DNA from 4 places in the Streptomyces sp. NPDC014623 genome. Region 2 is predicted to be linked to each of the others. Evidence: riboswitches for the same ligand, from Rfam matches in the RefSeq annotation. Region 2 holds a riboswitch; each other region holds the start of a gene.
The links. Region 2 has a riboswitch for cobalamin ahead of cobN (cobaltochelatase subunit CobN). Riboswitches for the same ligand answer to the same signal wherever they lie in the genome.
Positions count from the first base shown of each region.

Region 1: it holds a riboswitch for cobalamin, as region 2 does, so the genes downstream of both, ACF1FZ_RS15770 (ABC transporter substrate-binding protein) here and cobN (cobaltochelatase subunit CobN) in region 2, are expected to answer to the same signal.
Region 3: it holds a riboswitch for cobalamin, as region 2 does, so the genes downstream of both, ACF1FZ_RS26830 (energy-coupling factor ABC transporter permease) here and cobN (cobaltochelatase subunit CobN) in region 2, are expected to answer to the same signal.
Region 4: it holds a riboswitch for cobalamin, as region 2 does, so the genes downstream of both, ACF1FZ_RS32095 (cobalamin biosynthesis protein) here and cobN (cobaltochelatase subunit CobN) in region 2, are expected to answer to the same signal.

Region 1 covers NZ_JBIBZU010000008.1:205,914-208,103, reverse strand. The annotation lists gene ACF1FZ_RS15780 (acyl-CoA dehydrogenase) at 1-738, shown strand, start outside; gene ACF1FZ_RS15775 (hypothetical protein) at 735-905, shown strand; cobalamin riboswitch at 985-1,172, shown strand; gene ACF1FZ_RS15770 (ABC transporter substrate-binding protein) at 1,203-2,190, shown strand, end outside.
Region 2 covers NZ_JBIBZU010000009.1:180,203-182,392, reverse strand. The annotation lists gene cobN (cobaltochelatase subunit CobN) at 1-978, opposite strand, end outside; cobalamin riboswitch at 1,050-1,190, opposite strand; gene ACF1FZ_RS17030 (cobalamin biosynthesis protein CobG) at 1,339-2,190, shown strand, end outside.
Region 3 covers NZ_JBIBZU010000019.1:11,997-14,186, forward strand. The annotation lists gene ACF1FZ_RS26825 (energy-coupling factor ABC transporter substrate-binding protein) at 1-238, opposite strand, end outside; gene ACF1FZ_RS26830 (energy-coupling factor ABC transporter permease) at 235-945, opposite strand; cobalamin riboswitch at 975-1,159, opposite strand; partial or broken gene ACF1FZ_RS26835 (hypothetical protein) at 1,284-1,707, opposite strand; gene ACF1FZ_RS26840 (catalase) at 2,011-2,190, shown strand, end outside.
Region 4 covers NZ_JBIBZU010000029.1:50,667-52,856, reverse strand. The annotation lists gene ACF1FZ_RS32100 (cobyric acid synthase) at 1-272, opposite strand, end outside; gene ACF1FZ_RS32095 (cobalamin biosynthesis protein) at 269-1,213, opposite strand; cobalamin riboswitch at 1,342-1,473, opposite strand; gene ACF1FZ_RS32090 (hypothetical protein) at 1,624-1,848, opposite strand; gene ACF1FZ_RS32085 (anion permease) at 1,861-2,190, opposite strand, start outside.

The DNA of each region.
Region 1 (2,190 bases), on a different contig from region 2:
GCATGGATCACCTGGCGGGCCCGTGAGGTGATCGTCGAGAGCCGCGAACGCTGCGGCGCGCAGGCGCTGCTGGAGAACAACGGCATGACCGAACTCGTCACGGGCGTGGAAGGAGCCATCACCGCCGAGGGCGACAACATCGCCCTCTGCGTCAAGGTGGCGGCCGACATGCTCCTCGCCGCCGAACCGGGCAGCGAGAGCGCCCCGGACCGGGACCCGGGCACCGGTGACCTGACCGACCCGCGTTTCCTCGGCCGGCTCCTCGCCTCGGTCCAGGACATCTGGTTCGCACGGGCCAGGACCCGCGCCCTGAGGGCGCCCGACAGTGACTCCCTCGGGCGGTGGAACGCGGCCTCGGGCCCCGCCCTGCGCGGCGTCGAGGCCTTCGCGTACCGGCAGGCCGCAGAGGCGTACGCCGAGGCCCGCGCCGCGCTGCCCGAAGGGGCGGCCCGGGACCGGATGGGCGAGCTGGAGCGGCTGTTCGCCGTCGAGTGGGTGGCTCGTAACAGCGGCGATCTGCTGGCCGCCGGACTCCTGAGCGGTGACCAGGTCGACGCCCTGCCGGAGTTTGCCGAGGAACTGATCGCGGCTGTCGCCGCCCACGCCCCGGAACTGGCCGACTCCTTCGCCCTGCCCGAGGAACTGCTCGCCGACTGGCCGATCGCCGGAGCCGGGTACGCGGATGCGTACGACGACTCCCGGGGCCCCTGGAAGACCGGCCCGGAGGCCACCCGATGAGCACGGCGAACAGGGAACGGACGGTGTGCGGGCGCCTGGGCGAGCGCCTGGAGATCCTGGGTCTGCGCACCGTGCTGCTGGCCTACTGGGGCACCGCGTCCGTGTGCGCCCGCCGGTGCGGGAAGCCGCAGACGGGCGGCGGCGAATCGGTTCACCACAAGCGCTGACCCGTCCGACGGCCTGCCGGTACGGAGGAGCGGCCCTCCTCGGTACCGGCAGGCCCCCCAAGGGCGCCGACAGGCCGCGTGATAGCTTGCAGGCGCCAGTCACACTCCACGTGGAGTCAGGGAATCCGGTGAGAATCCGGAGCTGACGCGCAGCGGTGAGGGGGACGGGCGGGGCCACGGCCACTGGGACACCCTCGGGTGCACCGGGAAGGCGCCCCGTCCGGACGAACCCGAGTCCGAAGACCTGCTGGCAACCGTTTCCGTACCGGGAGCGGAACACCGTAGCGGGCTTCGCGCATGAGCCCTGGGACGCCGAGGGAATCCGTGCCGCGCATAACCAGCACCGTACGCCGAACCGCTTTGCTCATCACGGGACTTGTCGTCCTCACGGCCTGCGGCGGTGGCGTGAGCCCCCCCGACGGCGAGACACGGGAGGCCGCAGCCGCCGGGTTCCCCGTGACACTGGAGAACTGCGGCCGCACGGTGACCGTCGACGCGCCACCGCGTCACGCCGTCTCCCTCAACCAGGGATCGACGGAGATCCTGCTCTCCCTGGGCCTCGCCGGCCGGCTCGCCGGAAGCGCGACCTGGACCGACCCCGTGATGAAGGGACTGGAGAAGGACGAAGCGACCGTGCCCCGGATCGCCGAGAACCAGCCCTCCTCGGAGAAGGTCCTCGCCGAGGAACCTGACTTCGTCAGCGCCTCGTTCGAATCCACCCTGGGAAAGGGAGGTGTGGCATCCCGTGACCGGTTCGCGGAACTGGGCGTACCGACGTACCTCTCGCCCGCCGACTGCGTGGGCAAGGACAACCACGGCAGCAGCGACGGCTCCCGCACCGAACCGCTGACCATGGATCCCGTCTACGGCGAGGTACGCGACCTGGCCGAGGTGTTCGGCGTCCCGGAGCGGGGCGAGAAGCTGATCACGAGCCTCGAAGGCCGCATCGACAAGGCGGCGGCGGACATCGACGCGTCCGACGCCACCCTGCTCTACTGGTTCGCCAACGCCGAGGCTCCCTACCTCGCGGGCTGCTGCGGCGCCCCCGGCATCATCACCGAAGCACTCGGCGCGAAGAACGTCTTCGACGACACGCACGAGGAATGGCCGCAGATCAACTGGGAGACGGTCGCCGACCGCGACCCCGACGTGCTGGTCATCGGTGACCTGACCCGCACGTCGCAGACGGCCGAGAGCGCCGAGAAGAAGATCGAGTTCCTGGAGTCCAACCCCGCCACGAAAAATCTGGACGCCGTCCGGCACAAGCGTTATGTCCTGCTCAGCG
Region 2 (2,190 bases):
GGCCGGGATGTGGCGGAGCCGGGCGTGGCGTACGGCGATCCCGGCGACCCGGGCGGCCCGCTCGGGATCGGCGACGTATGCGGGCAGGCCGTCCTCGTCGATCTCCTTGAAGGAGAACGGCACGGTGATCAACCGGCCGTCGAACTCGGGGACGGCGATCTGGGTCGCCGCGTCCAGCGGGGAGACGCCCTCGTCGTTCTCCTCCCAGGCGGCCCGCGGGCTGGTGAGGCAGAGCGCCTGGAGGACGGGCACGTCGAGGCCGGTGAGGGCACCCGCGTCCCAGGACTCGTCGTCTCCGCCGGCCGACGCGGTGGCGGGCTTGGTGCCGCCCGCGGCGAGGACCGTCGTCACGATGGCGTCGGCGGCGCGGAGTTCGTCGATGAGCTCGGGCTCAGGGGTGCGGAGCGAGGCGACGTACAGCGGGAGGACGCGGGCGCCCGCGTCCTCCACGGCCGTGCAGAGCGCCTCGACGAACGCGGTGTTCCCGCTCATGTGGTGGGCGCGGTAGTAGAGCACCGCGACCGTCGGCCCGGTGACGTCCCCGGCGGTCCGCTCCAGCGGGCCCCACGCGGGGGCGGGGGCGGGCGCCTCGAAGCCGTGACCGGTGAGCAGCACGGTGTCGGAGAGGAAGCGGGCCAGCTGCTCCAGGTTGGCGGGGCCGCCGTGCGCGAGGTAGGCGTGCGCCTCCGCCGCGATGCCGATGGGCACGGTCGACGCGGCCATCAGCTGTGCGTCGGGGGCCTGTTCGCCGGTGAGCACGACGACGGGCCGGCCGGTGGCGAGGACCTGGTCGAGGCCCTCCTGCCAGGCACGGACACCTCCGAGGAGACGTACGACGACGAGGTCCGTGCCCTCCAGGAGCTGCGGCAGGTCCTCGACGGAGAGCCGGGACGGGTTCGCGTAACGGAAGCCGACCGGGCCGCCGGAGGCGCGGGCGCTGAGCAGGTCGGTGTCGGACGTCGACAGGAGCAGGATCATGCGGCGTCAGTCCTTCCCCGGGGTGTCCACGCCCCAGGCGGTGTCGGATTGGGGGTCTCCCCCGCTCGGGCGGAGCCGAGCTCGGGGATGGGAGTTCCTGACTCGCACGGCCTGGGGCCGGGCTCACAGTGGCGGGACCGCGCCGGGATCTCACCGGGCTTCCTCCCATGTCGCCGTATGGCGATGGCGGACCCAACGGACCGCCGCTAGGCATAGTAGGCGGCGGGTGGGGGGTCCTGACCAGACGGCCCCCGCACCGGCCGGGACCGGGGCCTGCCCGGGCGGCCCGCGCACCGGCCGGGAGAGGTGGTGTCCCGCAGGTCACAGTGACCGTCAGGATGCGACCCGGTCACGGTCGGTATGCTCGCCGCCATGCCCGCCTCCTCCCTCCCGTCCCGGTCTCCGGGTGATGCGTGTGCCCGGAGCAGCGATGACGCCTGTCCCGGTGCGCTGCGCCTGCACCGGGCGGATGACGGTGCGCTGGCGCGGATCCGCATACCCGGCGGGGTGCTGACGCCCCGGCAGGCAGAGGTGCTCGGGCATGCCGCCGAGCGCTTCGGTGACGGTGAGCTGCATCTCACCTCCCGTGGGAACGTGCAACTGCGCGGGCTCGGCCCGGACTGCGGCGCCGAGCTGGCCGGGCTGCTGGACGAGGCCGGGCTGCTGCCCTCCGCACGTCATGAACGGGTGCGCAACATGGTCGCGTCCCCCCTCTCCGGGCTCGACGGCCTCGGTGCCGGTGACGTCAGACCCTGGCTGACCGGACTGGACAGCCTCCTCTGCGCGAGCGACCGCGCGACGGCGCTCTCCGGACGTTTCCTGTTCGCCCTCGACGACGGCCGCGGCGACGTGGACGCCCTCGGCGCCGACCTCACCCTCCTCGGCCACGGTGACGGCGGCGCCCTGCTGCGCATCGGCCCCGGTGACTCCGTGCTCCGCGTGCCCTGGGCCGACGGGCCGCGCGCCGCGCTGATCGCCGCCGAGGCCTTCCTCGACGCGGCCCGGGGGCCCGGCGCCTGGCGGGTGAAGGACCTGCCGGACGGTGCGGCGGCAGCGCTGCCCGCCGAAGTCGTCCGCCGGCTGCGACAGGCCGGCCTGACGGTCGCCCCGCACCACCACCCCCGCCCCCTCGGAGCCCAGCCCCCCGCCCCCGGCCCCGTGCCGGGCAGTCACCGCCACCACACCGCGCTGTCGGTCGGCGTGCCGCTGGGC
Region 3 (2,190 bases), on a different contig from region 2:
CGAGCGCGGCCTGGAGGGCGAACAGCGCCGACTCGATCTCACCGGACGGCGGTTCGTACAGCGGGGAGAACCAGGGCTCGTAGCCGGGATCGATCTCGGTGATCGCTGTCTCGGCCTGGGCGTCGGCGCCCGCGAACGGCTCTTCCTTGCCGTCGCCGAGGCCGAGGGCCAGTGGCAGGACGGCCAGTGCGGCCACGACGAGCAGCAGAAGAGCGTTGATCTTCGTGTTCCTGGTCATCGCGCCACCGCCTCGGTCCTGTCCGTCCCCGTCCGGGTCCGCCGGCCGGAGAGGAACACGCCGAGCCGGGTCAGATCCCCCTTGCTGGACTGCACGAGGAGACGCATCACCAGCACGGTCAGAAGACCTTCGCTCACCGCGAGCGGAATCTGGGTGAGAGCGAAGATGGAGCCGAACTTGCCGAGCGCCCCGATGAACCCGCTGCCCGGGTCGGGGAAGGCCAGCGCAAGCTGCACACTGGTGACGCAGTAGGTGGACAGGTCGGCGACGAACGCGCCGAAGAAGACCGCCACCATCAGCGGCACCTCGAACCGGCGCAGCAGCTTGTAGACCGCGTACCCCGCCCAGGGCCCGACGACCGCCATGGAGAAGACGTTCGCTCCGAGCGTGGTCAGGCCGCCGTGGGCGAGCAGCAGTGCCTGGAACAGCAAGGTGATGGTCCCCAGGACCGCCATGATCGGGGGGCGGAACAGGATCGCTCCCAGGCCTGTGCCCGTCGGGTGTGAGCAACTCCCCGTCACAGAGGGGAGCTTCAAGGCGGAAAGGACGAACGTGAAGGCCCCGGAAGCGCCCAGGAGCAACGTGCTCTCCGGGTTCTCCCTGACTTCACGCGTCAGTGACCGGACTCCGTGGAAAACGAACGGCGCGGACGCGACTCCCCAGGCGATCGCGTGCGCCGGAGGCAGAAAACCCTCGGCTATGTGCATGGCTCAGCAGACCCTCTCCAGCACCTCGTGGATGGTTGAAGTGCCTTGACCGGTCTCCTGGCTCACGGGTACCACCGCCCGAACTCCGCCTTCCCGGGTCACAAGGACCCAGTGGCTGCCCGCGAGGGCCGGAGCCGGACTTCCCGATCACAGTGGCGAGGGCCGCACCGGCATCACACCGGATTTCCCGTACACCAAGGCGTGGTGACAGTAGTGGCAGGTGGAGGCGTATGACAAGCAGGCCCCGCCGCAGAGGCCGCGGCCGGCGCAGGGGGCGCCGTGGGCCACCCGGCACAGGGCTTCGCGCTCCACGCCGCCGCCGGGGCGAGCCGGGCCCGGAGCACGCGGAAGAGGCCGGCGGCGCGCACGCCGGTGAGGTCCTCGACGGAGCGGAGGCTGTCGCAGGGGGGCGTCCAGGACCGAGTCCGCCTCCGCGGCGCGCGGGGCGAAGGCGGCCAGGCCGAAGACGCGGAAACCCGGCAGGTGTCCGGCGTCGTTCCGGTCGCGCGTCCACTGTTCGGTGACGCCGCACTCGTCATCCGTGATCATCACGATGTCAGCCCGTGGACGGGCGGTGGCGTCGAACTCCTTCTCCAGCAGCTCGCCGGCTGTGGGCGGAGGCGTCTGACAGCTGGTGCCGCCGCCGAGGAAGGTCTCCGCGAAGTCGAGGATCCGGATGATACCGGCCGGGAAGCGGAAGCCCCGTACCTTGTCGGCGGAGGAGCACAGGATGCCGACGAAATCGCGCCTGGCGTGGCGGGGCGGGGCGGGAAAACATACGCGAGCGCCCCTCGGCCGCACGGCCGAGGGCAGGCGCCGGCCGGGGCGGGGCACGAACCGGGTGTGCGGCCGCCGGAGCCCTGCCCTCCGCCCGGCACGCCTCCCCGGTCCCGACGCACCGGAGACCCTGCTGTCCGTGTGCGACGCCGGACCGCTCACCCCGTGACGGCCAGTCGGATCCTTTTGACGCGGCGGATGGCGGACGGCGGGTTGCTTTTCCTGTTTGTGGCGTCATTCGGGGGAACACTCGGTCGACGTGCCCCCGACGGAGAAGGAGTGCAGGCCATGACCGATACCGAGAGTGCGCGGCCCGATGAGAACGCCGGACAGCCGGTGCTGACCAACCGGCAGGGACATCAGGTCTACGACAACCAGAACCAGCGCACGGTCGGTGCCCGAGGTCCCGCGACCCTGGAGAACTACCAGTTCCTGGAGAAGATCAGCCACTTCGACCGGGAGCGCATC
Region 4 (2,190 bases), on a different contig from region 2:
AGGACGACCTGGCTCGACCGGTCACCGCCGGGCTTGAGCAGCACCGGGTTCATCAGCGCGGACGGCTCCACCCGGGCGGCCTGCGCCTGCATCGCCTGGGCGCGGCCGATCTCCGCCCCCTCCCGGGTGACGAACGAGTTCAGCGACATGTTCTGCGCCTTGAACGGCGCGACCTTCACCCCCCGGCGCACCAGCCACCGGCAGATCCCGGCCGTGACGACGCTCTTGCCCGCGTCCGAAGTGGTCCCCGCGACCAGCAGTCCGCCGCTCATCCGGCTCTCCGTCCCATGGCCAGCCGCCCCGCCGCGCACACGGCGAGGGCCAGCACACTCACCCGGCGCGACAGCCGCACCGCGCGTTCGATGTCCGTGACCCGCACGTCCCGGCCGGCCTCGCCGTTGAGCACCGGCCGGTGCTCGACCCGCCCGCCGTACGCGAGGGTGCCGCCGAGCCGTACCCCGAGCGCTCCCGCGAACGAGGCCTCCACCGGGCCCGCGTTGGGGCTGGGGTGCCTGCCCGCGTCGGCCCGCCAGGCCCGGACGGCCTCGCGGGGGCGCCCCCCGGCGGCCACGGCCAGCACCGCGGTGAGCCGGGCCCCGGGCCAGCCGGCGACGTCGTCGAGCCGGGCCGAGGCCCAGCCGTAGCGCCGGTAGCGGGGCGACTTGTGCCCGACCATCGCGTCGAGCGTGTTGACGGCCCGGAAGCCGACGAGCCCGGGCACTCCGCCGAGCGCGCCCCACACAAGGGCTCCCACGACGGCGTCGGAGGTGTTCTCGGCGACGGACTCCACCACCGCACGGGCGATCTGCTGTCCGTCCAGGGCCTGCGGATCGCGGCCGCACAGATGCGGCAGCCGCTCCCGGGCCAGCTCGATGTCCCCGGCGGCCAGTGCCCCGCCGACGGCGCGCGCCTCGCGCCCCAGCGAGGTGCCCCCGACGACCGACCAGGTGGCGGCGGCGGTCAGCGCCACGGCGGCGGCGGGACGGTTCCGTACGGCGCGGGCGGCCAGCGCGGCGGCGCCCGTGGCGCCGCCGGCGCAGACGAGCGTGTGCAGGGCGCCCCAGCCGCGGTGATCGCGCCACAGCCGGTTCTCGGCGCCCGCCGCGGCGCGCCCGAAGGCGGCGACGGGGTGGCCCCGCCGGGGATCACCGAGCAGCAGGTCGCCGACCAGGCCGGCGGCGGCGCCGTACGCGAAGATGCGGTCGGCTCGCACCGCTCAGCCGGCCGTCGCGCCTCGACGGGGCTTCGAGGCAGGTGGTGCAGCGACCGACACGGGGCAGCCAGGCATGACGTATGTCCTCACTCAGGGTCCGCGCCCTGGTTCGACGTGACCGGCGACGAGAGTCTCCTGGCTCCCGGATCCGCAGTTCCCCCCCGGCCTTCCAGTCCGCGGTGGCGGACCGTGACTTCCGTACGGAGGCTGCTCCCCGGTGACAGTGGCGGGACCGCGCCGGACTCGCACCGGCTTCCTCTCCTGTCGCCGTAAACGGCTCCGGCAGTCCACCATGCCCCACGAATGCCCGTCAACCTGCCGTTGACCTGCGGGGCTTCGGTGTGCTCAGACGCACACCGGGCCGGACACACGTGGTGTGTCCGGCCCGGTGGGTGTCCACGTGGGAGCGGTCAGGCGACGATCAGATAGATCCCGTACGCGACCGCCGCCACGCACAGCCCGAAGCAGGCGTACGCGCCGGTGCGCACCAGGACGCCGGCACCGCCGGCCCCCTGCGCCGTGGGGACCTGCTTCGCCAGGCCCGTGATGCCGAGGGTGAAGAGGCCGACCAGTGCGACGGTGACCACGAGGCTGACGCCGAAGACGGATGCGAGAGCTGCCCAGTCGATGTTCATGCGGATCTGTCCTTACACCGTGGCCGGGTCGGCCGGGGTTCCGGCCGTGGGAACCGGGGCCGGGATGGTGGTCTTGAGGTCCGGCGGGAGGGTACCGGCGGGCGGCGGGCTGACCGCCGAGATGGCGGTGGTGACGATGCCCGCGGGCTCGGTGTCCGCGTTCACGTTGGTGTGGTCGACCGGCTTGCGGCGCGACAGCAGCCAGATGGCGGCGGAGCCGGCGACGAGGATCACGGCGACCACCGCGACACCCCAGGGGCCCTGCTTGGTCAGGAACTCGGCGCCCGCCCCGATCAGACCGGCGGCCGGCAGGGTCAGGCCCCACGCGACGAACATCCGGGT